DNA from 4 places in the Streptomyces sp. NPDC088747 genome. Region 3 is predicted to be linked to each of the others. Evidence: riboswitches for the same ligand, from Rfam matches in the RefSeq annotation. Region 3 holds a riboswitch; each other region holds the start of a gene.
What was found. Region 3 has a riboswitch for cyclic di-AMP ahead of ACIP79_RS20295 (transglycosylase family protein). Riboswitches for the same ligand answer to the same signal wherever they lie in the genome.

Region 1 (5,775 bases), on a different contig from region 3:
GCCTCCCTGACCCTGGAGGCCGCGGCACGGGACGCCGGGCTCTCGCCGGCCCATCTCTCACGCCTGGAGACCGGACAGCGCCAGCCCTCGCTGCCGATGCTGCTCGCACTCGCCCGCATCTACGGTACGACGGTCTCGGAGCTGCTCGGCGAGACGGTCGCCGAGCGGGACGCCGTGGTGCGCGCCGCCGACATGGAGCCGACCGCGGCGGGCGGCTGGACCTACTGGCAGGCCGGCGGCTCCGGACGCGCGATGCAGGCTCTGCGCGTGCACGTCCCCCACGGCTCGCAGGGCGACATCGTGCGGGTCCACCCCGGTGAGGAGTGGCTCCACGTCCTGCGGGGGCGGCTGCGGCTGCGCCTCGGCGACACCGCGCACGTGCTCGCACCGGGGGACAGCGCGCACTTCGACTCGCTCACCCCGCACCGCATCGCCGCCGCCGACCGGGACGGCGCCGAGCTGCTCTTCGTACACACCCTGCTGCAGAGCCCTTCCGCCGCGCTGTGCCTGGGCCCGGCGACGGGCCACCCGAACCTGGGAGAGACGCCATGACCGAACCCACGGAACCCGGCCCGCGCCGCTCCATGGAGGACAAACTCCCGCCGGCGCTGTGGATCCGGCTGCTGATCTACGTCGCCGTGGGCCACCTCTTCGCGGGATTCGTCTACCTGCTCTTCACGCTGGGCGCGCAGAACCAGTAGGCGTCGGCCGGACCGGACGACCTGACCGGCAGGGCCGCCTGTCGAGCGGCCCGCGTCAGTCGAGGAGACGCTCGCGCAGCCGGTCGCGCAGCTCCGGGGTGATCCCGAGGGCCGTCTCCAGGTAGGCGTCGACGCCGCCCCACTTCTCCTCGATCGTCTCGAAGGCCGCGGTCAGGTACTCGGCGCGCGCGTCGAAGAGGGGGCTGAGCAGCTCCATGACCTCAGGGGAGTACGCCGAGGCGGAGGAACCGCTGCGCTGCACCCTGTAGCGGCGGTGCGCGGCGTTCGACTCCAGGTAGTCGGTGACGATGGCCTCGCGCTCGACCCCGACGGCGAGGAGCGTCACGGCTATGGAGAGGCCGGCGCGGTCCTTGCCCGCGGCGCAGTGCATCAGCGCGGGAACACTGTCCTCGGCCAGCGACCGCAGCACCTGGGAGTGCTCGGCGGTGCGGTCCCTGATGATCGCGCGGTAGGAGTTGATCATCCTGTCCGCACCCTTGCCGTCCGCGAGGAGGCCGCGCAGCTGATCGAGATCGCCGTCCCGGACCATCTTCCAGAACTCGGCGCCGTCGGCCGGGTCGGTCAGCGGGAGGTTCACGTTCCGCACGCCCGGGAGCTCGACGTCCGGGCCCTCCAGCTTCTGGTCCGAGGCGTTGCGGAAGTCGAAGATCGTGTGCAGGCCGAGTGAGCTGAGGAACACCGTGTCGTCCCCCGTGGCGTGCGCGAGGTGTCCGCTGCGGAACAGCACCCCGTACTTCACCCGGCGGCCGTCCACGGTGGGCAGGCCTCCTACGTCCCGGAAGTTGCGCACTGCGGTCAGCTCGGGCTCGGTCGACGGCACCTGCTGCGTCACGTGGGCTCCTCCCGGTCAGCCGTCGGCGCTGCTCGGCTCGCCCGCCGACGGACGTTGCGCTCCCGACGATACGACATGGGTTCGTGGGGCATGGAGTTGTCCACAGGCGTTGTTCTGGCGGGTGCGGAGCCGTTGCCCGCAGGGCGCCCGGCGGCGGCGGTGGCTGTCGCGGGCGGCGGTGGCGGTGCGAGGAAATCGATGCGGCAGATATCCACCCACGTAACATGTGACCGTTCTGTCCGTATTGGTTGCTTCATTCCAACTGGCCCTGGAATAGGGCATCCTGTGTCGACGTGCGTGAGCAGCGTCATATCCGTGACGATGTGTTGCGGCCCCGATTTGTCAACCTGCCGGAATTCCCGCGCGATTTGGCGGGTCGGAAAGGCCCTTTCTCCACGGAGGGTGACGGTGATTTCTGGATGGATCACGAATGGATCTTCCACAGAAAACCCACATGGTTGTAGGCGCGGTCTCATCTCGCTTACGTTCGCCCTCAATCCGGACGGACGCCCAATCCTGCCGCCGCCCGGAATCCGCACACTCACCCGTATGTGGCAGGAGCGGGGGACCCACAGGTATGACGCCTGTTCCGGTCTCCGGAACGGCTAGGGGTATAGCCGCGCAGCAGCGCGGCCGGGCATCTCCAGTCCGCACCCGACAGCTCACCTCGCAGGCGCCGGAGAGGAATTCGTCATGCCCGCGAAGGGTAAGCACCGCCGTCCCAAGTCCCAGCGTTTCACGCGCTCGATCGCCGTGGCCGGAACGGGTGGCGCCGCACTCGCGCTGCCGCTGATGGGAGCCACCGGAGCCCATGCGGCGACCCCGGCCTCCACCGTTTCCGCGGCAACGGGAAAGACCGCCACGGTTTCCCAGCAGACCGCCGCCACGCCCGCTTCGGCTCAGAAGACCGCGGCGAAGACGTACGCGGTTCGCGCCGGTGACTCGCTCTCGAAGATCGCCGACGACCAGAGTGTCAGCGGCGGCTGGAAGAAGCTGTACTCGGACAACCGCAAGGCCGTCGGCGAGGACCCGGCCCTGATCCATCCGGGTCTGAAGCTGACGATCGGCAAGAAGGCCGCCGCTTCGAGCGGCACGGCCAAGTCGTCCAAGTCCTCTAAGTCGACCGAGTCGTCGAAGTCGTCGGCCAAGGCGGCGACCGAGACCGCCACCACGGCCACCGACACCGCGGCTTCCAGCAGTGACTCCGGCTACACGCTGCCGGTCGAGGGCGCCACCATCGGCACCAACTACAAGGTCGCCGGCAGCATGTGGTCCAGCGGCTACCACACGGGCGTCGACTTCGTGGTCCCGACCGGCACCACCATCAAGTCCATCGCGGCCGGCACCGTCGTCTCCGCGGGCTGGGGCGGCGCGTACGGCAACCAGGTCGTCATCCAGCACGCCGACGGCCAGTACTCGCAGTACGCCCACATGTCCTCCCTCTCCGTCTCGGCCGGCCAGACCGTGACCGAGGGGCAGCAGATCGGGCTCTCCGGCGCGACCGGCAACGTGACCGGACCCCACCTGCACTTCGAGATCCGCACCACGCCGGACTACGGCTCGGACGTCGACCCGGCCGCGTACCTGCGCTCGCACGGTGTGACCGTCGGCTGACGCCGCCCCCTTCTCGCCGAAGGCCGGACCCCACGATCCCCGGGGCCCGGCCTTCGGCGTTTCTCTCAGCACATTGCGGTCTCGTGGCGCGGCCGGGGAAAGCGTCGACATGCCCGTCGAGGTGGTCGCACAGTGATCTCCGTAAGCGCTTGCCGCACCGGAGCGGACGTTCACCGGTGCCCCTCGTACGGAAGGTGTCGCATGACCACGCGCAGAGCCTTTGGAGCCCTGGCCGCCGGTGCCGCCCTCACGGCGCTCGTCCCGGCGGGGGACGCGAGTGCCGCGCCGAGGTACCGCCGCGGCGGACTGACGGCCGCGGACGACTTCCGGCACGGCCTGGGGCAGTGGGTCACCGAACTCGAGGACGGTGGCACCGTCACCGCCGCGCGCGGCGTGCTGGAGATCGACGTGCCGGGCGGCGCGACCGTCTGGTTCAGGAGGAGGCTGCGAGGGCCGTACGTCGTCGAGTACACCGCCACGCCCGTCTCCGCGGGCGGGGTCAACGACCGTGTCTCCGACCTGAACAATTTCTGGAACGCCGTCGACGTGCGCTCCCCGCACGACATCTTCGCCACCACGCGGGGCGGCGCCCTCGCGGAGTACGACCACCTCAGGACGTACTACGTCGGCTACGGCGCCAACACCAACACCACGACCAGGCTGCGCAGATACGTCGGCGAGGCGGGCGTCCGTCCCCTGGTCCTCGACTACACGGAGCCGTTGCTCACGGCGAACGAGCCGAACCGCGTCCGGATCGTCTCCGACGGCTCCACCGTCCGGTGGTTGAACAACGGGCGGCTGGTATTCGACTACAGCGACCCCGAGCCGTACACGAGTGGGCACTTCGCGTTCCGTACCACCTGGAGCCACTTCCGGATTACGGACTTCCGGGTGTGGAGGCTGTTCAACCGCCCCTAGAAGAGCCTTATTCCAGGCTTGACCCAGACTTTATGAGTGGCTTATCTCACCACACGTCAACCCTTTCCTACGGTCGCGTAGCTCACATCAGAGGTGAATCATGGCCCGATGTGGCAGACGATTCGAAGAGTGGCGACAGATCAGTGATCGGGTCGTACGTAGCGGTGGGGGACAGCTTCACCGAAGGCGTCGGCGACCCCGGGCCGGACGGGTCCTTCGTCGGTTGGGCCGACCGTTTCGCGGTCCTGCTCGCCGACCGGCGACCCGAGGGCGATTTCACCTACACCAATCTCGCCGTACGCGGAAAACTGCTCGACCAGATCGTCGAGCACCAGCTCTCGCGGGCGAAGGAGCTCGCGCCGGACATGGTCTCCTTCTGCGCGGGCGGCAACGACATCATCCGGCCGGGCGTCGACCCCGACGAGGTCGCCGAGCGCTTCGAGCGAGCGGTCGCCGACCTCACCTCCGTCGTCGGCACCGTCCTGGTGACGACCGGGTTCGACACCCGTGGCGTGCCCGTGCTGAGGCACATGCGCGGCAAGATCGCCACGTACAACGGACATCTCCGGGCCATCGCCGACCGGTACGGCTGCCCCGTCCTCGACCTGTGGTCCCTGAAGACGATTCAGGACCGCCGCGCCTGGGACGGCGACCGCCTGCACCTGTCACCCGAGGGCCACACCCGCGTGGCGCTTCGGGCCGGACAGGTCCTCGGCATCGAGGTACCGGCGGACCCGGACCAGCCGTGGCCGGCGCTCCCGCCGCGCGGCATGATGGAGGTCAGGCGCGACAACATCCACTGGGCGCGCGAGTACCTGGTCCCGTGGATCGGGCGGCGGTTGCGCGGCGAGTCCTCCGGGGACCATGTGGCGGCCAAGGGGACGCTCTCGCCCGACGACATCAAGACCTGGATCGAAGCGGTGGCCTGAGCCGGAACGGCGGTGCGTCCAGAGGTACCGGATCGGCCGGCGCGGCCTGAAGTGTCGGACCGGCGATGCGTCCCGAGGTATCGGAACGGCGGTGCGTCCAGAGGTACGCGGCTCAGCGCACCGCCGCCGTCAACGCCTCCCGGTCGAGGCCGAGTTCGCGGGCGAGGGCCTCGTCGACCCACTCGTGGGCCCGCGCCTGTGACACCGAGCCCGTGTACGCGGTCATCTGTACGGCGAGTCCGTCGAGCAGTGCCGTGAGGCGAAGGGCGGTGCCGGTGGGGTCCGCGCAGCGGAACTCGTCCGCGGCCACTCCCTCCGCGATCACCTCGATGAGCGCGGCCTTCCACTGCTTGTCGAGGTAGCGGGTGACCTCTCTGAGCGCGGGCTCGCGCAGGGACGCGGCCCAGCCCTCGATCCACAGCCGCCACCCCTTGGCCTGCCCGGTCGGCGCGTACCAGCGCAGCGCCGTCCGGAGCCGGCGCAGTGCCGAGGTGCGCCGGCCGAGCAGCTTGCGCAGATGGGCGAGGTCGTCCTCGGCGGCGTGGGCGAACGCCTCGGCGAGCAGTTTCTCCTTGGTCGAGAAGTGGTACAGCACCAGCGCGTTGCTGACCCCGAGCGCCGAGGCCACGTCGGCGATCCGCACCGCAGCCACGCCCCGCGCCTCGATCTGTTCGACGGCGGCCCGCAGCAACTCCTCGCGCCGCTCCGCCACGTTCAACCGCACTCTCGCCACGCGGCAACCCTAATCCCTCGCCGACGG
Region 2 (5,775 bases), on a different contig from region 3:
CTTGAGGCCGAGGGTGAGGGGCTGGCCGTCGACCAGCGCCACGTTGTTGATGCCGAAGGACTCCTCCATCGGCGTCAGTTTGTAGAGCTGCTCCAGGACCGCCTCCGGCACGAAGCCGTTCTTGATCTCGATGACCAGCCGCAGGCCGTGCATGCGGTCCGTGAGGTCCTTCACGTCGGCGATGCCCTGGAGCTTCTTGGCGCCGACCAGGTCCTTGATCTTGGCGATCACCTTCTCCGGGCCGACGGTGAAGGGCAGTTCGGTGACGACGAGGCCCTTGCGGCGGGCCGTCACGTCCTCCACCGACACCGTGGCACGGATCTTGAAGGTGCCGCGGCCGTTCTCGTACGCGTCCCTGATCCCGGAGAGGCCGACGATCCGTCCGCCGGTGGGCAGGTCGGGTCCCGGGACGTGCTTCATCAGAGTGTCCAGGTCGGCGCCCGGGTGGCGGATCAGGTGGCGGGCGGCCGCGATGACCTCGCCGAGGTTGTGCGGCGGCATGTTCGTGGCCATGCCCACCGCGATGCCCGACGCGCCGTTGACCAGCAGGTTCGGGTACGCCGCCGGGAGGACGCCCGGTTCCTGCTCCTGGCCGTCGTAGTTCGGCGCGAAGTCGACCGTGTCTTCTTCGATGGACTCGGTCATGAGCGACGTGGCGTCGGCCATCCGGCACTCGGTGTAACGCATGGCGGCGGGCGGGTCGTCGTTGCCGAGCGAGCCGAAGTTGCCGTGGCCGTCGACCAGTGGCAGCCGCATCGAGAAGGGCTGCGCCAGGCGTACCAGCGCGTCGTAGATCGACGCGTCGCCGTGCGGGTGGAGCTTACCCATCACCTCGCCGACGACGCGGGCGCACTTCACATAGCCGCGGTCGGGGCGCAGGCCCATCTCGTTCATCTGGTAGACGATGCGGCGGTGCACGGGCTTGAGGCCGTCGCGGGCGTCCGGCAGGGCTCGGGAGTAGATGACCGAGTACGCGTACTCGAGGAAGGAGCCCTGCATCTCGTCGACGACGTCGATGTCGAGGATGCGCTCCTCGAAGTCGGCGTTGTCATCGGGTCGCGGGGTCTTCGTGCTGCGGCGGGCCATCGCTGCTGCGGCTCCTTCACAGTCTCTGCCGGGGCATGAACGGGTTCTGACGCGCACCATTGTGGACCGCCGTACTGACAACGTGGACCACGACCCGTCCGTCGAGGCGCCCGGCGGGCGGTTCGGAGGGTCTCGCGCGGTGCTCGGGACACACTCCGGGACGCGCTCCGGGTGTACGGGGGCGGCCGGGAGTTCACCGCTCCCGCCTCACGGAATCCGTACGCGATTCTCGCTCTCGGCGTACGAGGTGCGGGAACTTCGCCAGCGGTCCGCGCGCTTGCATACAGTGGCAGGACCGACAGGAAATCCGTAGTTTTCCGCGATCGAAGGGACGTACATGCCCATGGGTCACACGGCCACAGCTGAGGCAGGCTCCGGCGGGCTGACAGCGACCGAGCACCGCCTGGCCAACGGCCTGCGCGTGGTGCTCTCCGAGGACCACCTGACCCCGGTCGCCGCGGTGTGCCTCTGGTACGACGTCGGCTCGCGCCACGAGGTCAAGGGGCGTACCGGCCTCGCCCACCTCTTCGAGCACCTGATGTTCCAGGGCTCGGGCCAGGTGAAGGGCAACGGCCACTTCGAGCTGGTGCAGGGAGCGGGCGGCTCGCTGAACGGAACGACCAGCTTCGAGCGGACCAACTACTTCGAGACCATGCCCACCCATCAGCTGGAGCTCGCCCTCTGGCTGGAGGCCGACCGCATGGGCTCGCTGCTCGCCGCGCTCGACGACGAGTCCATGGAGAACCAGCGGGACGTCGTCAAGAACGAGCGGCGCCAGCGCTACGACAACGTCCCCTACGGGACCGCGTTCGAGCGGCTGACCGCGCTCGCCTACCCCGAGGGCCACCCCTACCACCACACGCCGATCGGGTCGATGGCCGACCTGGACGCGGCCACCCTGGAGGACGCCCGCGCGTTCTTCCGCACCTACTACGCGCCCAACAACGCGGTGCTGTCGGTCGTCGGGGACATCGACCCGGAGCAGACGCTCGCCTGGGTCGAGAAGTACTTCGGCTCCGTCGCCGGCCACGACGGCAAGCCCGCGCCGCGCGACGGCGCCCTGCCCGACACCATGGGCGGGGAACTGCGCGAGGTCATCGAGGAAGACGTCCCCTCGCGCGCGCTGATGGCCGCCTACCGCCTCCCGGAGGACGGCACGCGCGCGAGCGACGCTGCCGACCTGGCCCTGACCGTCCTCGGCGGCGGCGAGTCCTCCCGGCTCTACAACCGGCTCGTACGCCGTGACCGCAGCGCCGTCGCGGCCGGGTTCGGCCTGCTGCGGCTCGCCGGAGCACCCTCCCTGGGATGGCTCGACGTGAAGACCTCCGGTGACGTCCGGATCCCGGTCATCGAGGCCGCCGTGGACGAGGAGCTCGCCCGGTTCGCCGAGGAGGGTCCCACGGCCGAGGAAATGGAGCGCGCCCAGGCCCAGTTGGAGCGCGAGTGGCTCGACCGGCTCGGTACCGTCGCCGGCCGCGCCGACGAACTGTGCCGGTACGCCGTCCTGTTCGGCGACCCGCAGCTCGCCCTGACCGCCGTGCAGCGCGTCCTGGACATCACCCCGGAGGAGGTCCAGGAGGTCGCCAAGTCCCGCCTGCGCCCCGACAACCGCGCCGTGCTGGTCTACGAGCCCACCGAAAGCGCCGAAGGCACCGAGGGCGCCGAAGGCACCCAGAGCGCGGCGGACACCGCCGACGAGGACGAGGAGGCGGCGAAGTGACCGAGCTCGCCACCATGGAGTTCCACCCCCAGCCGCAGGCCGGCGAGGCCAGGCCGTGGGCCTTTCCCGCCCCCGAACGGGCCACCCTCGGCAACGGCCTGACCGTGCTGCGCTGCCACCGCCCCGGCCAGCAGGTCGTCGCCGTGGAGGTGCTGCTCGCCGCGCCCCTGGAGGCCGAGCCCGCGGGCCTCGACGGTGTCGCCACGATCACGGCGCGTGCCTTCTCCGAGGGCACCGACAAGCTCTCCGCCGAGGAGTTCGCCGCCGAGCTGGAGCGCTGCGGCGCCACGCTCGACTCCTACGCCGACCACCCCGGCGTACGAGTGTCGCTCGAAGTCCCCGTCTCCCGCCTTCCGAAGGCGCTCGACCTGCTCGCCGACGCCCTGCGCGCACCGGCGTTCGCGGACAGCGAGATCGAGCGGCTGGTGCGCAACCGGCTGGACGAGATCCCGCACGAGAGCGCCAACCCGGGGCGCCGGGCCGCGAAGGAGCTCTCCAAGGAGCTGTTCCCGGCCACCTCGCGCATGTCACGTCCGCGCCAGGGCACCGAGGAGACGGTCTCCGCGATCGACGCGGCGGCTGTACGCGCCTTCTACGAGAAGCACGTTCGCCCCGCCACGGCCACCGCCGTGATCGTCGGCGACCTCACCGGAGTCGACCTCGACGCGCTGCTCGCCGACACGCTCGGCGCGTGGACGGGCTCGTCCGCCGAGCCGCGCCCGGTGCCGCCGGTGACCGCGGACGACACCGGCCGGGTCGTCATCGTGGACCGCCCCGGCGCGGTCCAGACGCAGTTGCTCATCGGCCGGATCGGCGCCGACCGGCACGACCGTGTGTGGCCGGCGCAGGTGCTCGGCACGTACTGCCTCGGCGGCACCCTCACCTCGCGCCTGGACCGTGTCCTGCGCGAGGAGAAGGGTTACACCTACGGGGTGCGGGCGTTCGGCCAGGTGCTGCGTTCGGCGCCGGACGGTACGGGCGCCGCGATGCTCGCCATCAGCGGCTCGGTGGACACCCCGAACACCGGCCCCGCGCTCGACGACCTCTGGAAGGTGCTGCGCACCCTCGCCGCGGAGGGTCTGACCGACGCCGAGCGTGATGTCGCCGTGCAGAACCTGGTGGGTGTGGCGCCGCTCAAGTTCGAGACGGCGGCGGCCGTCGCGGGGACGCTGGCCGACCAGGTCGAGCAGCACCTGCCCGACGACTACCAGGCGACGCTGTACCGGCAGCTCGCCGAGACCGGCACCGTGGAGGCCACCGCCGCCGCCGTGAACGCCTTCCCGGTGGACCGCCTGGTGACCGTCCTGGTGGGCGACGCCGCGACGATCGAGGAGCCGGTCAAGGCTCTCGGAATCGGTGAAGTGACCGTGGTGGCGGCGGAGTAGCAGGACCGAGCCGAGCGGAGCGGGGCCGGGCCGCGCGGACCGGAGAGGCACGCTCCCGTGGGGGCCCAGGAGGCTGTTGAGCCTCCTGGGCCCCCGTTTGTCCGTATTGATAGGGAGGTTGCCTGTCTGCCCTGTGGCGTGCGCTACAAAACCGTTGATCCGTTTGTTGATTGAAAGATGTCCCGTTTAGCGTCGGTCCGGCTGTTCGTCAGGCAGTGCGCCGCGCCCGCGGCACCGGACAGCCATCGCCTAATCCCCCTGTGGCGCGAGCCAGGGGAGCCGGGGACCCACACGCAGTCCCTGGGGTGAATCGGACGCCCTCTTCGGAGGTGGTCCGTAGGAGACCTTCCTGCTCCGAACCCGTCAGCTAACCCGGTAGGCGAGAGGGAAGGAAAGGATCAACCCCTACATGGCGTTCACCTGTGGCACAGGGAAGCACCGTCGCCCGAGCCGCGTGAAGCGCACGACCACGAACGCCCTCGGCGTCGCGGCGCTCACCACCACCGGTGTCCTCGGCACCCTGGCCGCCCCGGCGCTCGCCGCGGACAACTCCGTCGAGCAGACCGGCCTGACGCAGGCCATCGCGATCGGTGACTCGATCGCCGACCAGATCGACGCGCAGGCCGCCGCCCAGCAGCACGCCGCCGACGAGGCCGAGGCGCTGCGCAAGGCCGAGGCGGCCGCGAAGAAGAAGGCCGCGGCGAGGGCCGAGGAGGAGCGCGAGGCCAAGACGCGCGCCGCCCGCGCGGCCGAGCGCAAGCGCCTCAACACCTTCGTCACGCCGGTCAGCGGCTCGTACGTCTCCACCGGCTACAAGACCGGCGGCAGCCTCTGGTCCTCGGGCAGCCACACCGGCGTCGACTTCCACGCGGCGTCCGGCACCCCGGTCCACGCGGTCGGTTCCGGCACGGTCGTCACCGCGGGCTGGGGCGGCGCCTACGGCAACGAGGTCGTCCTGAGGATGAACGACGGCACCTACACGATGTACGGCCACCTGTCGTCCATCGGTGTCGCCGTGGGCCAGACGGTCACCCCGGGACAGCAGATAGCCCTCTCCGGTGCCACCGGCAACACCACCGGGCCGCACCTCCACTTCGAGGCCCGCACGACCGCCGAGTACGGCTCGGACATCGACCCGGTCGCCTACCTCCGCTCGCACGGCGTGAGCGTCTGATCACCGGCAGGGTACGAGGGTCTGATCACCGGCGCCGAATGAACCTCTGAGCCCTCGCGTACGTAGTTCACAAGTGTCCCGGTTCGAACGAGCCGGGACCTTGTCGTTTCGAACGTCCGCCTGTCCAAAAAATATCCCTGGATTCCGGCCCGCCATCGGAAATTCCGAGTCTCTGCAATAGAGTCACTGGACAAGCGCCAATCGACGGCGTTTCACGGGGATTAAAGCGGAGGTCCGGTATGCGTGTTCCTGCGCACTCGGTATGCACGGCGATCCGTGACGACATCGTCGCGGGTGTCTACGAGCGCGGCAGCCGGCTCACCGAGGAACTGCTCGCGCGTCGCTACGGCGTCTCGCGCGTCCCCGTGCGCGAGGCGCTGCGCACGCTGGAGGCCGAGGGCTTCGTCCTC
Region 3 (5,775 bases):
CGACGGTGTGGTCGGCGCGGGGCGCGTTGCCCAGCGAGTACGGCCGCCAGATGCCCGGCAGCTGCGGGGCGTTGACGCTGACGTACTGGCCGGGGGCGTACCGCAGCCGCCGCTCGGGCCGCAGGGTCAGCACGGCGAGGTCCTCACCGTGCCGGGTGCGGGACACGACCTCGGCGTCCCACCAGGACGGTTCGCCCGCCTGCTGCGATTCCCACGCGCCCTGGAGCATGACGTTGGCGATCGCCCCGTACGCCTCGACCCAGGCCTTCTCGACCTCCGAGTTCCACGCCGTCCCCGCGACCATGGTGAACGCGGCGATCAGACTCGCCCCCACGGCGGCGTAGTGGTCCGGCTCCGCGAGGTACTTGCGGTGATCCCGCCCCAGCTCCCGCAGGTAGTCGGGCAGCGCCGGATCCCCCAGCCGCTCCATCACATACGTCAGCGCGGCGAACAGCCGGTCCCGTTGCCGCTCCATGTCCTGTGGAAAGTCCAGCGGAAACAGCTCGCGTACGTCCGGGTGGTGCCGGAACAGATGCGAGTAGAAGTACTTGACCGCGAACTCGGCCCGTCTCTCGACGACCGCGAAGCTGGATCTGAGTATTTCGGGGTCCACTTCGCGAATGTAGGGAGTTGTCGAGTCACGAAGTCAAACAGCAGGCTATTTCTGGACAGCCTGGGGTGAAGCGTGCGGGGGCGGACGACGGGGCGCGGGAGGCCTCTGCGGTCAGGGACCGACGCCGGGTCGCCGCCGCGGCGAAGCCGAGCGGCTTCACCGGCCGGACGAGCCGCTGAGCAGGGGCTTCGTGGAGCCGGGCGGACTCGGCGACCGCGCGGCCGGGAACGGGCCCCGGGTCGCCGCGGAGTGCCGACTCGGGCGGCATCCCGCTCCCGCTCCGCGCCCGTAGAACGGCATGAGGTTCCGTGTCCGTGAGGCGGCGTCCTGCTCCGCATCCGTAAGGCGGCGTCCCGCTCCGCGTCCGTAGAACGGCATACGGTTCCGCGCCCGTAAGACGGCATAAGGTTCCGCGCCCGTCAGGCGGCGTCCTGCTCCGCGCCCGTCAGGCGGCGTCCCGCTCTGCGTCCGTGAGGCGGCGTCCCGGGCTTTGCGCCCGTAAGGCAGCGTCCCGCTCCGCGCCCCTCACTTGGCCGTGAACTCCACGGGCAAGTTCCGTAGTCCGCGCATGATCAGGCCGCCCCGCCAGCGCAGGTCCACCGGATCGACGGCGAGCCGGAGGTCCGGCAGCCGGCGCAGCAGGGTGGCCAGTGCGGCGCGGCCTTCGAGACGCGCGAGCGGGGCGCCGATGCAGTAGTGGATGCCGTGGCCGTACCCGAGGTGCTGGTTGTCCCTGCGGGAGAGGTCGAGTGTGTCCGGTTCGTCGAATCGGGCGGGATCGCGGTCGGCGGCGGCGAGGACCACGAGCACGGGGTCACCGGAGGCGATCTCCTGTCCGCCGATCTCGAGCGGCTCGGTCGCGTAGCGCCAGGTCGCCAGCTCGACGGGACCGTCGTAGCGGAGGAGTTCCTCGATGCCGGTGTCGAGCAGTTCCTGTTCGCCCCGCTCGATCGACCTCTGGAGTTCCGCCCGCTGCCCCGGGTTGCGCAGCAGTGCGTAGGTGCCGTTGCCGATGAGGTTGATGGTCGTTTCGAAGCCGGCGAAAAGCAGCACGAAACACATGGCCGCGGCTTCGTTCTCCGTGAGCTGCTCGCCGTGGTCGGAGGCGCGGATGAGCCCGGAGATGAGGTCCTCGCCGGGACCGGCGTGCTCCGGGAGAGCCTCCCGCTTGCGGTGGATCAGCTCGGCGAGGTACCCGCGCATCTTCTTCACGGACCGCGCGACGCCGCCTCTCGGCCCGCCCCCGTGCCGGATCATCATCCCCGCCCAGTCCCGGAAGTCGTCCTGATCCTCTGGGGGGACGCCGAGCAGATCGCAGATCGCGTAGATGGGGAGCGGGAAGGCGAACTCGTGGATGAGGTCGGCGCTCCCGGTGTGCGCGAACCGGTCGATGAGGTCGTCGGTCAGTTCCTGGACCCGTGGGGCGAATTCGGCCACGCGGCGCGGAGTGAACGCCTTGGAGACGAGCCGGCGCAGGCGCGTGTGGTCCGGGGGATCGATGTTGAGCAGGTGGGTCATGAGGTTGGCGCTGCGCTCGCCGGGGATGCCCGTCCTGTTCTTGCCGTGGGCGTCCGCGGAATGGTGCACGGGATTCTTGGAGAGCCGTGCGTCGGCGAGCGTCTGCCTGGCGTCCGCGTACCGCGTGACGAGCCATGCCTCGACCCCGCTGGGAAGGGTGGTGCGGTGCACGGGCGCGTGCTCGCGGAGCCACGCGTAGGCGGGGTAGGGGTCGGTGGCGAACTCCCAGGTGAAGAGTTCGGGTCTGCTGTGCGGGACGTTCACGGAGCGACGGTACCCGGCGCCGCACTCCCGGGAGGGCGGCGAAGCGGTCAATTCACCCGCAATCGCCCGGCGTGGCGAACAGGGCGTCTTCCGGGGCGACATGCCGCGCACTTGAGGGCATGTCGCCCCACCGACTGAGCGCCAACTCCCTTGGCGGCGGTCGGATGCGCGGCCGGAAGGCAGGCAACTCGCAGGAGATTCCGCCGGTTTGCGCAGGCGCGGCAGGCTCGTTATACGCGGATTGCGCATGCTTCCAGGGGAGTTCACTGGTCCGCTCCACTTGTCCCCCGGGTGGTCACAAGTGACTTGAGGGGCGCAAAAAGCTGACGCTCCCTCAACATTGTGATCTTCACGTGATCTGCGCTGCATCGACTTGTGACAAGCGTTCGAGTGTCGATACGTTCCTCGTCAGCGCGGATCATCCGTCGCCGGCGTCCTCGGGCGTCGCTGTTGTCACCTGCTGTCACGCGAAAGGTTTCCGTATGCTCACCGGGAACGGCCGTCATCGTCGCCCCCGTCAGGCCCCGGCTCTCGTCGTCGCGGCAGGGGTCACCGGATCGGCCATCGTGATCCCGTTGCTCGCCGCCACGGGTGCGAGCGCGGCCGACGCCACGACCTGGGACCGCGTCGCGGAGTGCGAGACGGGTGCCTCCTGGAGCGAGAACACCGGCGACGGGTACTACGGCGGGCTGCACTTGACCCAGTGGGACTGGGAGAACTACGGCGGCCTCGACTTCGCCCCGAGCGCCGACCAGGCCAGCCGCTCGCAGCAGATAGCCGTCGCCGAGAAGATCCTCGACGGACGCGGAATCGCCGCCTGGCCCACCTGTGGCCCCCTCTCCGCGCTCAGCAAGGAGTCGGCCCAGGTGGACATCGACACCGGCATCGGAGGCGTCCTGACGCCGTCCAGCGGGTCGACGGATTCGACGGATTCGACCGACTCGACCGGCCTGTCCGGCTCGACCGGCTCCTCCACCCCCTCGCCGTCCGCCTCCCCCTCCTCCTCGGCCTCCTCGGACACCTCCACGGATTCGGCCAAGTCGGGCAATGTAGACGCGAGCGCGACCAAGGGTGGCGATTCGGACAAGTCCACCCCGAGCGCCGATCCTTCGGGCACGGCGAGCGGCTCCGGACGTCACCGCGGCACCTCCGCCGATGACGCGGCCGCCGACCGTACGGACGACAGCTCGGCCGGGCGCCACGCCTCGCGCGACTCCGCGACGGCCCGTGAGACCCCCGCGGCCTCCTACCCGGCCGTCGTCGACGAGAGGCTCTCGGTCATCGCGGACGCCTTCGGCCTCGTCGGTCAGTGGCTCGACCCGTCCGCCGCGGACGAGGAGGCGGCGGACGTCGAGGCGCCGGTCATCTTCCCCGGTCACGGCCTCGACAATGCTGCCGAACCGGCCCAGAACTAGGCAGAGTTCGCGTCATGGTTCGGCCGTGAATGTCCGGTTTGGCGAGAATGAGAGATGGATCTCAGACCCCCTGATCGTCTTTGATATTCCGCCGTTCGCCTGTCTACGGTCGTGACCGCTCGCCACTGGTGAGCCCCGTGGGTCGCAACGCCGAATCCTGCCAACGGCCTTACGGGAACAGTCGTCGCGTCAAGCGCCGTAGGCAGGAGCGGGGGACCCAAGGTAAGTGCCGGGCCCGGTGGTTGACCGGGAACGGCTTGGGGTGAAGACGTGCGCCGAGAGGTGCGCGGCCGGGCACTCACCCGCCCGAACCCGACAGCTCACCTCGCAGGCGTCGGTGAGGGGATCACTTCATGCTGCGTTCGTGCAAGGGCAAGCACCGTCGTCCGACCGTTCTCGACCGGACCGCCCGCATCGCCACCCTCGCGGGAGTGACCGGCGTCGCCGTCGCCGCCCCGCTGATGGCGTCCGGCACCGCCTCCGCCGCCACCACCTCCGAGTGGGACACCGTCGCCCAGTGCGAGTCCGGCGGCAACTGGTCCATCAACACGGGCAACGGCTACTACGGCGGCCTGCAGTTCTCCGCCTCCACCTGGTCCGCCTACGGCGGCAGCGCCTACGCCTCCACCGCCGACCAGGCCTCCAAGTCCCAGCAGATAACCGTCGCCGAGAAGGTCCTCGCGGCCCAGGGCAAGGGCGCCTGGCCGTCCTGCGGCACCGGCCTGTCGGGCGCCGCGTACGACGGCGGCACGAGCGACTCGTCGTCGTCTTCGTCGTCCTCCTCCTCGTCGTCCTCGGACAACTCGCAGAGCACCACCCCCTCGCAGCAGCCGAGCACGAAGACCGACGAGCAGCGCGCCTCGCGTTCCTCGGAGCGTGCGACCGCCGCCAAGAAGACCGTCCAGACCCCGACCGGCAAGACGGTCAAGAAGGGCGACGGCGAGTACAAGGTCAAGAAGGACGACACCCTCAGCGCCATCGCCGAGGCGAAGAACGTCAAGGGCGGCTGGCAGAAGCTGTTCAAGCTGAACAAGGACATCGTCGACGACGCGGACTTCATCTACCCGGGTCAGCAGCTCCACCTCAGCTGACGGCCGAGGTCGCCGGCCCACGGCGGTCGGCCGGCGACAGACATCCGGTTCATGGCTGAACCACAGCCCGCTCACATACGTGGTCCTCATACTGAGGGCCTCGTGCGGGTCACCCCCCGTCCCCCACGGGCTCCCCGCTCCGGTGCGTGTTCCCCCGTACGCACCGGGGCGGGGTTTTTTCTTTCCGGGTCCGGCCGGGCGGCGCGCTCCACCCGCACCCCGGTTTTCGTTCCCTTTTTGTTCCGTTCTGGAACAATGTTTACTCTCAGTTCTGCCCAAGAGGTGGTCGACCGGCTGGCCGAAGCGTCCGGGCCGGTTAGGCTCATCCCGCGGGGCTGCCACAGTCCCGCGTACCCGCGTCACATCCCAGAAGGAGATGCTCGTGCCGTCCATCGACGTCGTCGTAGCCCGGGAAATCCTCGACTCGCGAGGGAACCCCACCGTCGAGGTCGAGGTCGGCCTCGATGACGGCAGCACCGGTCGTGCCGCCGTCCCGTCCGGCGCCTCCACCGGCGCCTTCGAGGCCATCGAGCTGCGCGACGGTGACCCCAACCGCTACCACGGCAAGGGTGTCGAGAAGGCCGTCCTCGCCGTCATCGAGCAGATCGGCCCGGAGCTCGTCGGCTACGACGCCACCGAGCAGCGCCTGATCGACCAGGCGATGTTCGACCTGGACGCCACCGACAACAAGGGCTCGCTCGGCGCCAACGCCATCCTCGGCGTCTCCCTCGCCGTCGCCCACGCCGCCTCCGAGGCCAGCGACCTCCCCCTCTTCCGCTACCTGGGCGGCCCGAACGCGCACCTGCTGCCCGTTCCGATGATGAACATCCTGAACGGCGGGTCGCACGCCGACTCCAACGTCGACATCCAGGAG
Region 4 (5,775 bases), on a different contig from region 3:
GTCGTACGAGCCGGGGCCGGTCGCACCCCAGACGTACGGCTTCCCGATCTGGGCGCGGGCGAAGGCGATGGCCTTGGCCGACTTCGTCGAGTACGAGGAGTCACCGGTGGTGACAGTGCCGGAGGTGCCCGTCGTCGCGCTCGGCGACGACTCCTGGGCCGCCTTCGCCGCGGCTGCCGCGTCCGCCTGCTGCTGCGCCAGCTCCGCCGCCTTGCGCTCGGCCTCCTTGCGCCGCTCCGCCTCGATCGCCGCCAGCCGCGCCTTCTCCTCGGCGGTCAGCTGCGAGAGCAGCTCGCGCGCCTTGGCGAGCTTCTGCTGGACGTCGGTCTTGGAGGCCTTGAGAGCGTCCTGCGTCGTGGACAGCGTCTCCAGACCCTGCGTCGCCTCCGTGCGCTTCTCGGTGGCGGCGGCCTGATCCGTGACGTAGTCGTCGACGGCCGCCTTCTGGCGGGTGGTCAGCCGGCTCATCAGCTGGGTCTGGTCGAAGTAGTCCTGCGGGTTGTCGGCCAGCAGCAGGGAGGCGGTGTCGGGAGCGGCGGCGCCGGTGCGGTACTGGGCCGCGGCGTATGAACCGAGCTCCTCACGCGCGGTGTTGAGCTTCTCCGTGCGCTGCGCGACGTCGTCGAGAAGGGTGTCGACCTTCTTGCGCTGCTTGGAGGTCTTCTCCTTGGCCGCGTTGTACTTGTCGGTGGCCGACTCGGCCTGCCGGTAGAGGTCGTCGATTTTCTTCTCGACCTCTTCGAGGCTCGGCTTCGGCTCGGCCGACGGCGTGGCGGCCGCCGTCTGCGAGAGCAGGGCGACCGAGGTGAGGGCCGCTGTGGCGAGAGCGGGGGCCGTGCCGGCCACGCGCGAGCCCGAGAACCATTTGCGTTGCGACGCCAACGGAGGCGACTCCTTCCATCATCCGCCTACCGGGTTAGCTGTCGGGTTCGGGCGGGTGGTTCGGAAGGGTTGCCCTACGGTCCTGCCCGACAAGGCAGTTGGACCGATTCACCCCAAGTTCGGTGGGTCCCCGATTCCGGCTGCCGCAAGGCGCACCGGACTCAGCGGAGGCCGCCACGGCCCGGCGACGTTCGCCGGTGGGGGTCGGGCGGCCTGATCAGCACGCTAACCAACTCGTAAGGCTTCTGTGAAGGTTGATGTTCGAAATGCCCGATACGTTTTCGTGACCTTAGTCATGGGCCTCGTTCCCGCCGGTCAATTCGGAGAGTTATCGGGCGAGTTGTCCGACGGGGGGCGGGGTGGGTGATGGGGCGCGTGATCCGGCGGAGCCGCCCTGCGTGTGGGTGGGAAGGGTGCGGACGGGCCCCCGCGTGGACGGTTGCTGAAAGTGACGGAGCTGTTCTGGAGGGTAGGGGGAGATGGAGGGCGCAAAGAGGCCGAGCGGCCGGTGGGGCTCTACCACCGCTGCGGATACCGCCGCGGACTTCTCGGGGTGGCGGCGGGGTGTCAGTGGGGCCGCCTAGACTCGGAGAGCGATGAGCAGCCTCTTTGACGACAGCTTCCTGGCGGACCTCAAGCCCTCCGGGGCCCACGAGGAAGAACCCCCGCCGCCTCCCGAGGACGGGACGGCCGAGCAGCTTCCGGACGACCTGTTCGGCGGCCGCTTCGACGTGCCGCCGAGCAGGGACGCGTACTACCGCGACGGTGCCCCGCGCCCCGCCGTGGACCCGGCCGCGCTCCTGGACGGGCTGAACGAGAACCAGCGGTCGGCCGTGACGCACTCCGGCGCCCCGCTGCTCATCGTGGCCGGAGCGGGCTCGGGCAAGACCCGCGTGCTCACCCACCGGATCGCGTATCTGCTGGGCGAGCGCCAGGTCCACCCCGGCCAGATCCTCGCGATCACCTTCACGAACAAGGCCGCGGGCGAGATGAAGGAGCGCGTCGAGCAGCTCGTCGGCCCGCGCGCCAACGCGATGTGGGTGATGACCTTCCACAGCGCGTGCGTACGGATCCTGCGCCGCGAGAGCAAACGGCTCGGCTTCACCTCCTCGTTCTCGATCTACGACGCCGCCGACAGCAAGCGGCTGATGGCCCTGGTCTGCCGTGACCTGGACCTAGACCCGAAGCGGTTCCCGCCGAAGTCCTTCAGCGCCAAGATCTCGAACCTGAAGAACGAGCTGATCGACGAGGAGGACTTCGCCGCCCAGGCCGTCGACGGTTTCGAGAAGACCGTCGCCCAGGCCTACGCGATGTACCAGTCGCGGCTGCGCGAGGCCAACGCCCTCGACTTCGACGACCTGATCATGACCACGGTCAATCTGCTGCGCGCCTTCCCGGACGTCGCCGAGCACTACCACCGCCGTTTCCGGCACGTGCTCGTCGACGAGTACCAGGACACCAACCACGCGCAGTACGCCCTCGTGCGCGAACTCGTCGGCACCTCTGAGCACCCCGTGGACGTGCCGCCGAGCGAGCAGGACGTGCCGCCCGCCGAGCTGTGCGTGGTGGGTGACGCCGACCAGTCGATCTACGCCTTCCGCGGCGCCACGATCCGCAACATCCTCCAGTTCGAGGAGGACTACCCGAACGCGACGACGATCCTCCTGGAGCAGAACTACCGCTCCACCCAGACGATCCTCAGCGCCGCCAACGCGGTCATCGAGCGCAACGAATCCCGCCGCCCCAAGAACCTGTGGACGAACGCGGGCGCGGGATCCACCATCACCGGCTACGTCGCCGACACCGAGCACGACGAGGCCCAGTTCGTCGCCGACGAGATAGACCGTCTCACCGACGCGGGCGACGCCAAGGCGGGCGACGTCGCGGTCTTCTACCGTACGAACGCGCAGTCCCGTGTCTTCGAAGAGGTCTTCATCCGCGTCGGCCTGCCCTACAAGGTCGTCGGCGGCGTCCGCTTCTACGAGCGCAAGGAGGTCCGGGACGTCCTCGCGTACCTGCGGGTGCTGTCCAACCCGGAGGACTCCGTCCCGCTGCGCCGGATTCTCAACGTCCCCAAGCGCGGCATCGGTGACCGCGCCGAGGCGATGATCGACGCGCTCTCGCAGCGCGAGAAGATCAGCTTCCCGCAGGCGCTGCGCCGGGTGGACGAGGCCTACGGCATGGCGGCCCGCTCCACCAACGCCGTCAAGCGGTTCAACACGCTGATGGAGGACCTGCGGACGATCGTGGAGTCGGGCGCGGGCCCGGCCACCGTCCTGGAGGCGGTCCTCGAACGCACCGGCTATCTGGCGGAGTTGCAGGCGTCCACCGACCCGCAGGACGAGACCCGGATCGAGAACCTCCAGGAACTCGCCGCCGTGGCGCTGGAGTTCGAGCAGGAGACCGGTGAGGGCGAGACTCCGGGCGGCCTCTCCGCGTTCCTGGAGCGGGTCGCGCTCGTCGCCGACTCCGACCAGATCCCCGACGAGGAGGACGGCAACGGCGTCATCACCCTCATGACCCTGCACACCGCCAAGGGCCTTGAGTTCCCTGTGGTGTTCCTGACCGGCATGGAGGACGGCGTCTTCCCGCACATGCGCGCGCTGGGACAGGTCAAGGAGCTGGAGGAGGAGCGGCGCCTGGCCTACGTCGGCATCACCCGCGCGCGTGAACGGCTGTACCTGACGCGGTCGTCCATGCGCAGCGCCTGGGGGCAGCCCTCGTACAACCCGCCCTCCCGCTTCCTGGAGGAGATCCCGGAGGCGCATCTGGAGTGGAAGCGCACGGGTTCGATGGGTCCGGCCTCCTCCACCCCCGTCTCGGGCGTCGCGGCCTCGCTGTCCTCGTCACTGTCCGCCTCCCGCTCGCGGTCCGCGGCCTCCGGCGCCTCCGGGTTCGCGACGCGGCGCGGTATCGCGGAGAAGCCGGTGGTATCGCTGGCGGTCGGGGACCGGGTCACGCACGACCAGTTCGGCCTGGGCACGGTCGTCGGCGTGAAGGGGACGGGCGCGAACGCCGAGGCGACGGTCGACTTCGGAGAGCCCAAGCCGAAGCGGTTGCTGCTGCGGTACGCACCGGTGGAGAAGCTGTAGGGGTGCTGCGCGCCGGGGCCGTCCAAGTGGTGGCGTCTCGCGCGCCGGGTCGGGCGGGGAGCCTTTGCGTGCCGGATGCGGTGGTGACGCGTTCTGCGGCTGAGGGCGGCTGAGGGCGGCTGAGGGCGGCTGAGGGCGCCTGAGGGCGCCTGAGGGCGGCTGAGGACGGGCAAGTCTGGTGCTGGCGGACGGGTGCGGGTTCGGGTGGGGTGCGGCGTGGGCGTTCCGCGAACCGGGTCAGGGTGAGGATGTGAGGATCGCTTCGGGGTGAGGGCCGGGCCGGGAGTCGGTGGTTACGACGGGTCCAGGCCGTGGCTGCGCAGCCACGCCAGCGGGTCGATCGCCGAGCCGCCTGCCGGGCGGACCTCGAAGTGCAGGTGCGGACCGGTGGAGTTCCCGGAGTTCCCGGAGTTCGCGATCGCGTCGCCGGCCTTCACGGTCGTGCCCGACGCGACCTGGTAGCTGGAGAGGTGGCAGTACCACGTCTCCGTACCGTCCATCGCGGTCACGATCATCATGTTCCCGTACGCGCTGTTCCACTGCGTCCGGACGGTCCCGTCGGTCGCGGCCATCACCGTCGTGCCGTACGACACTGGGAAGTCGATGCCCGTGTGGATGGACATCCAGTTGACGCCCGCCTGGCCGAAGTACGCGCTCAGCCCGTGCTGTGCCACCGGGATCGCGAACTTCGGGCGCAACCGCTCCTTGGTCGCGGCCGCCTCCGCCGCCTTCTTCCGCTGAGCCTCTTGCTGGGCCTTGAGGTCGATACGTTCCTGCGTGCGGCTGGCCCGGTCGGCGAAGTCGTCGGCGCCCGCGGAGAGGCTCGCCAGCTGGGTGTCCAGCTTGTTGTTCGCGGCGGACGGCTTCACCGCGGCCGCGTCCGGCGCGCTGGCCGCCGTGTCCTTGGTCTCGTCCCCGCCGACACTGACCACCGAGGCGGCGGCGATCCCCGTGACCCCCATCACGCAGGCCGAGGGAACGGCCACGGTCAGCAGCGCGGAACGCTTCGCCGGGCTGCGGCGCCTGGAGCGACCGGCGGACCTCGACGCGGAACGCGGGGCCGGGGTCACATCCTCCATGTCGTCGAGCAGCAGCGGTGCGTCGTGCTCGTCGTGCGCCTCGTGCCCGTCGTGCGCCTCGTGACCGTCGTGCGCCTCGCGCTCGTCGTGTTCGGCACCCGAGTCCTGTCCGTCGGCCGGCCTCTCGAACTCGTCCTCCGCGGATGCGGGTTGCTCGTACGAGACCTGCTCGAAGGTCGCCGTCGCCTGCTGTTCGAGAGGCTCGGACGCGGGCTGATGCTGATGCTCGTAGGACTCGGGCCGCGGCTGTTCGTGCTCGTACGCGTCCTGGCCGCCGCTGGTGTTCCACTGCGTGGCGTCGTACGCGCCCGTGTCCTGGGTGGGCGCGCTCCACTGCTGGGTGTGGTCGGCCGGCTGCTGCGGCTGGAGCCAGGCGTTCGCGTCCCACTGGCCCGTGGCGTCCGGGTTCGGATGCTGCGCGGGCAGGCCGCTGAGCTGCTGGTAACCGGCGGCCCACGCGGTCGTCTCGTAGCTGCCGGTGTCGTAGGCGGCCTGGTGCTGTGCCGCGTACGGGTCGTAGTTCAGCGTCTGGTGGCTTCCGGTGCCGAGCGTCTGATGGCCGTTGGCGTTCGGTGCCTGATGGCCCCCGGTGTTCCACTGCGCGGCGTCGTACGACCCCGAGGCGCTGCCTGACATGTCTCCGAAGAGAGGGTCGGTCGCGAAGCTCGTCGTCTCGAAAGCCGTGGCTGCCTGGAAGGCCGGTGCTTCGAAGTTTCCGGTCG

Region 1: linked by a shared signal. The riboswitch ahead of ACIP79_RS34650 (peptidoglycan DD-metalloendopeptidase family protein) and the one ahead of ACIP79_RS20295 (transglycosylase family protein) in region 3 are both predicted to bind cyclic di-AMP.
Region 2: linked by a shared signal. The riboswitch ahead of ACIP79_RS22665 (M23 family metallopeptidase) and the one ahead of ACIP79_RS20295 (transglycosylase family protein) in region 3 are both predicted to bind cyclic di-AMP.
Region 4: linked by a shared signal. The riboswitch ahead of ACIP79_RS41385 (NlpC/P60 family protein) and the one ahead of ACIP79_RS20295 (transglycosylase family protein) in region 3 are both predicted to bind cyclic di-AMP.

The regions. Positions count from the first base shown of each region.
Region 1 covers NZ_JBIVKZ010000019.1:102,617-108,391, reverse strand. The annotation lists gene ACIP79_RS34665 (helix-turn-helix domain-containing protein) at 1-552, shown strand, start outside; gene ACIP79_RS34660 (DUF6126 family protein) at 549-701, shown strand; gene ACIP79_RS34655 (tyrosine-protein phosphatase) at 757-1,554, opposite strand; cyclic di-AMP (ydaO/yuaA leader) riboswitch at 2,068-2,243, shown strand; gene ACIP79_RS34650 (peptidoglycan DD-metalloendopeptidase family protein) at 2,248-3,168, shown strand; gene ACIP79_RS34645 (DUF6250 domain-containing protein) at 3,370-4,086, shown strand; gene ACIP79_RS34640 (SGNH/GDSL hydrolase family protein) at 4,230-5,015, shown strand; gene ACIP79_RS34635 (TetR/AcrR family transcriptional regulator) at 5,128-5,748, opposite strand.
Region 2 covers NZ_JBIVKZ010000009.1:246,490-252,264, reverse strand. The annotation lists gene ACIP79_RS22680 (DNA topoisomerase (ATP-hydrolyzing) subunit A) at 1-1,086, opposite strand, end outside; gene ACIP79_RS22675 (M16 family metallopeptidase) at 1,424-2,806, shown strand; gene ACIP79_RS22670 (M16 family metallopeptidase) at 2,803-4,191, shown strand; cyclic di-AMP (ydaO/yuaA leader) riboswitch at 4,428-4,588, shown strand; gene ACIP79_RS22665 (M23 family metallopeptidase) at 4,601-5,365, shown strand; gene ACIP79_RS22660 (GntR family transcriptional regulator) at 5,605-5,775, shown strand, end outside.
Region 3 covers NZ_JBIVKZ010000008.1:92,397-98,171, reverse strand. The annotation lists gene ACIP79_RS20310 (globin domain-containing protein) at 1-613, opposite strand, end outside; gene ACIP79_RS20305 (cytochrome P450) at 1,139-2,395, opposite strand; gene ACIP79_RS20300 (transglycosylase family protein) at 2,878-3,810, shown strand; cyclic di-AMP (ydaO/yuaA leader) riboswitch at 3,995-4,159, shown strand; gene ACIP79_RS20295 (transglycosylase family protein) at 4,164-4,901, shown strand; gene eno (phosphopyruvate hydratase) at 5,278-5,775, shown strand, end outside.
Region 4 covers NZ_JBIVKZ010000028.1:49,399-55,173, forward strand. The annotation lists gene ACIP79_RS41385 (NlpC/P60 family protein) at 1-882, opposite strand, end outside; cyclic di-AMP (ydaO/yuaA leader) riboswitch at 890-1,059, opposite strand; gene pcrA (DNA helicase PcrA) at 1,479-3,974, shown strand; gene ACIP79_RS41395 (peptidoglycan DD-metalloendopeptidase family protein) at 4,268-5,775, opposite strand, start outside.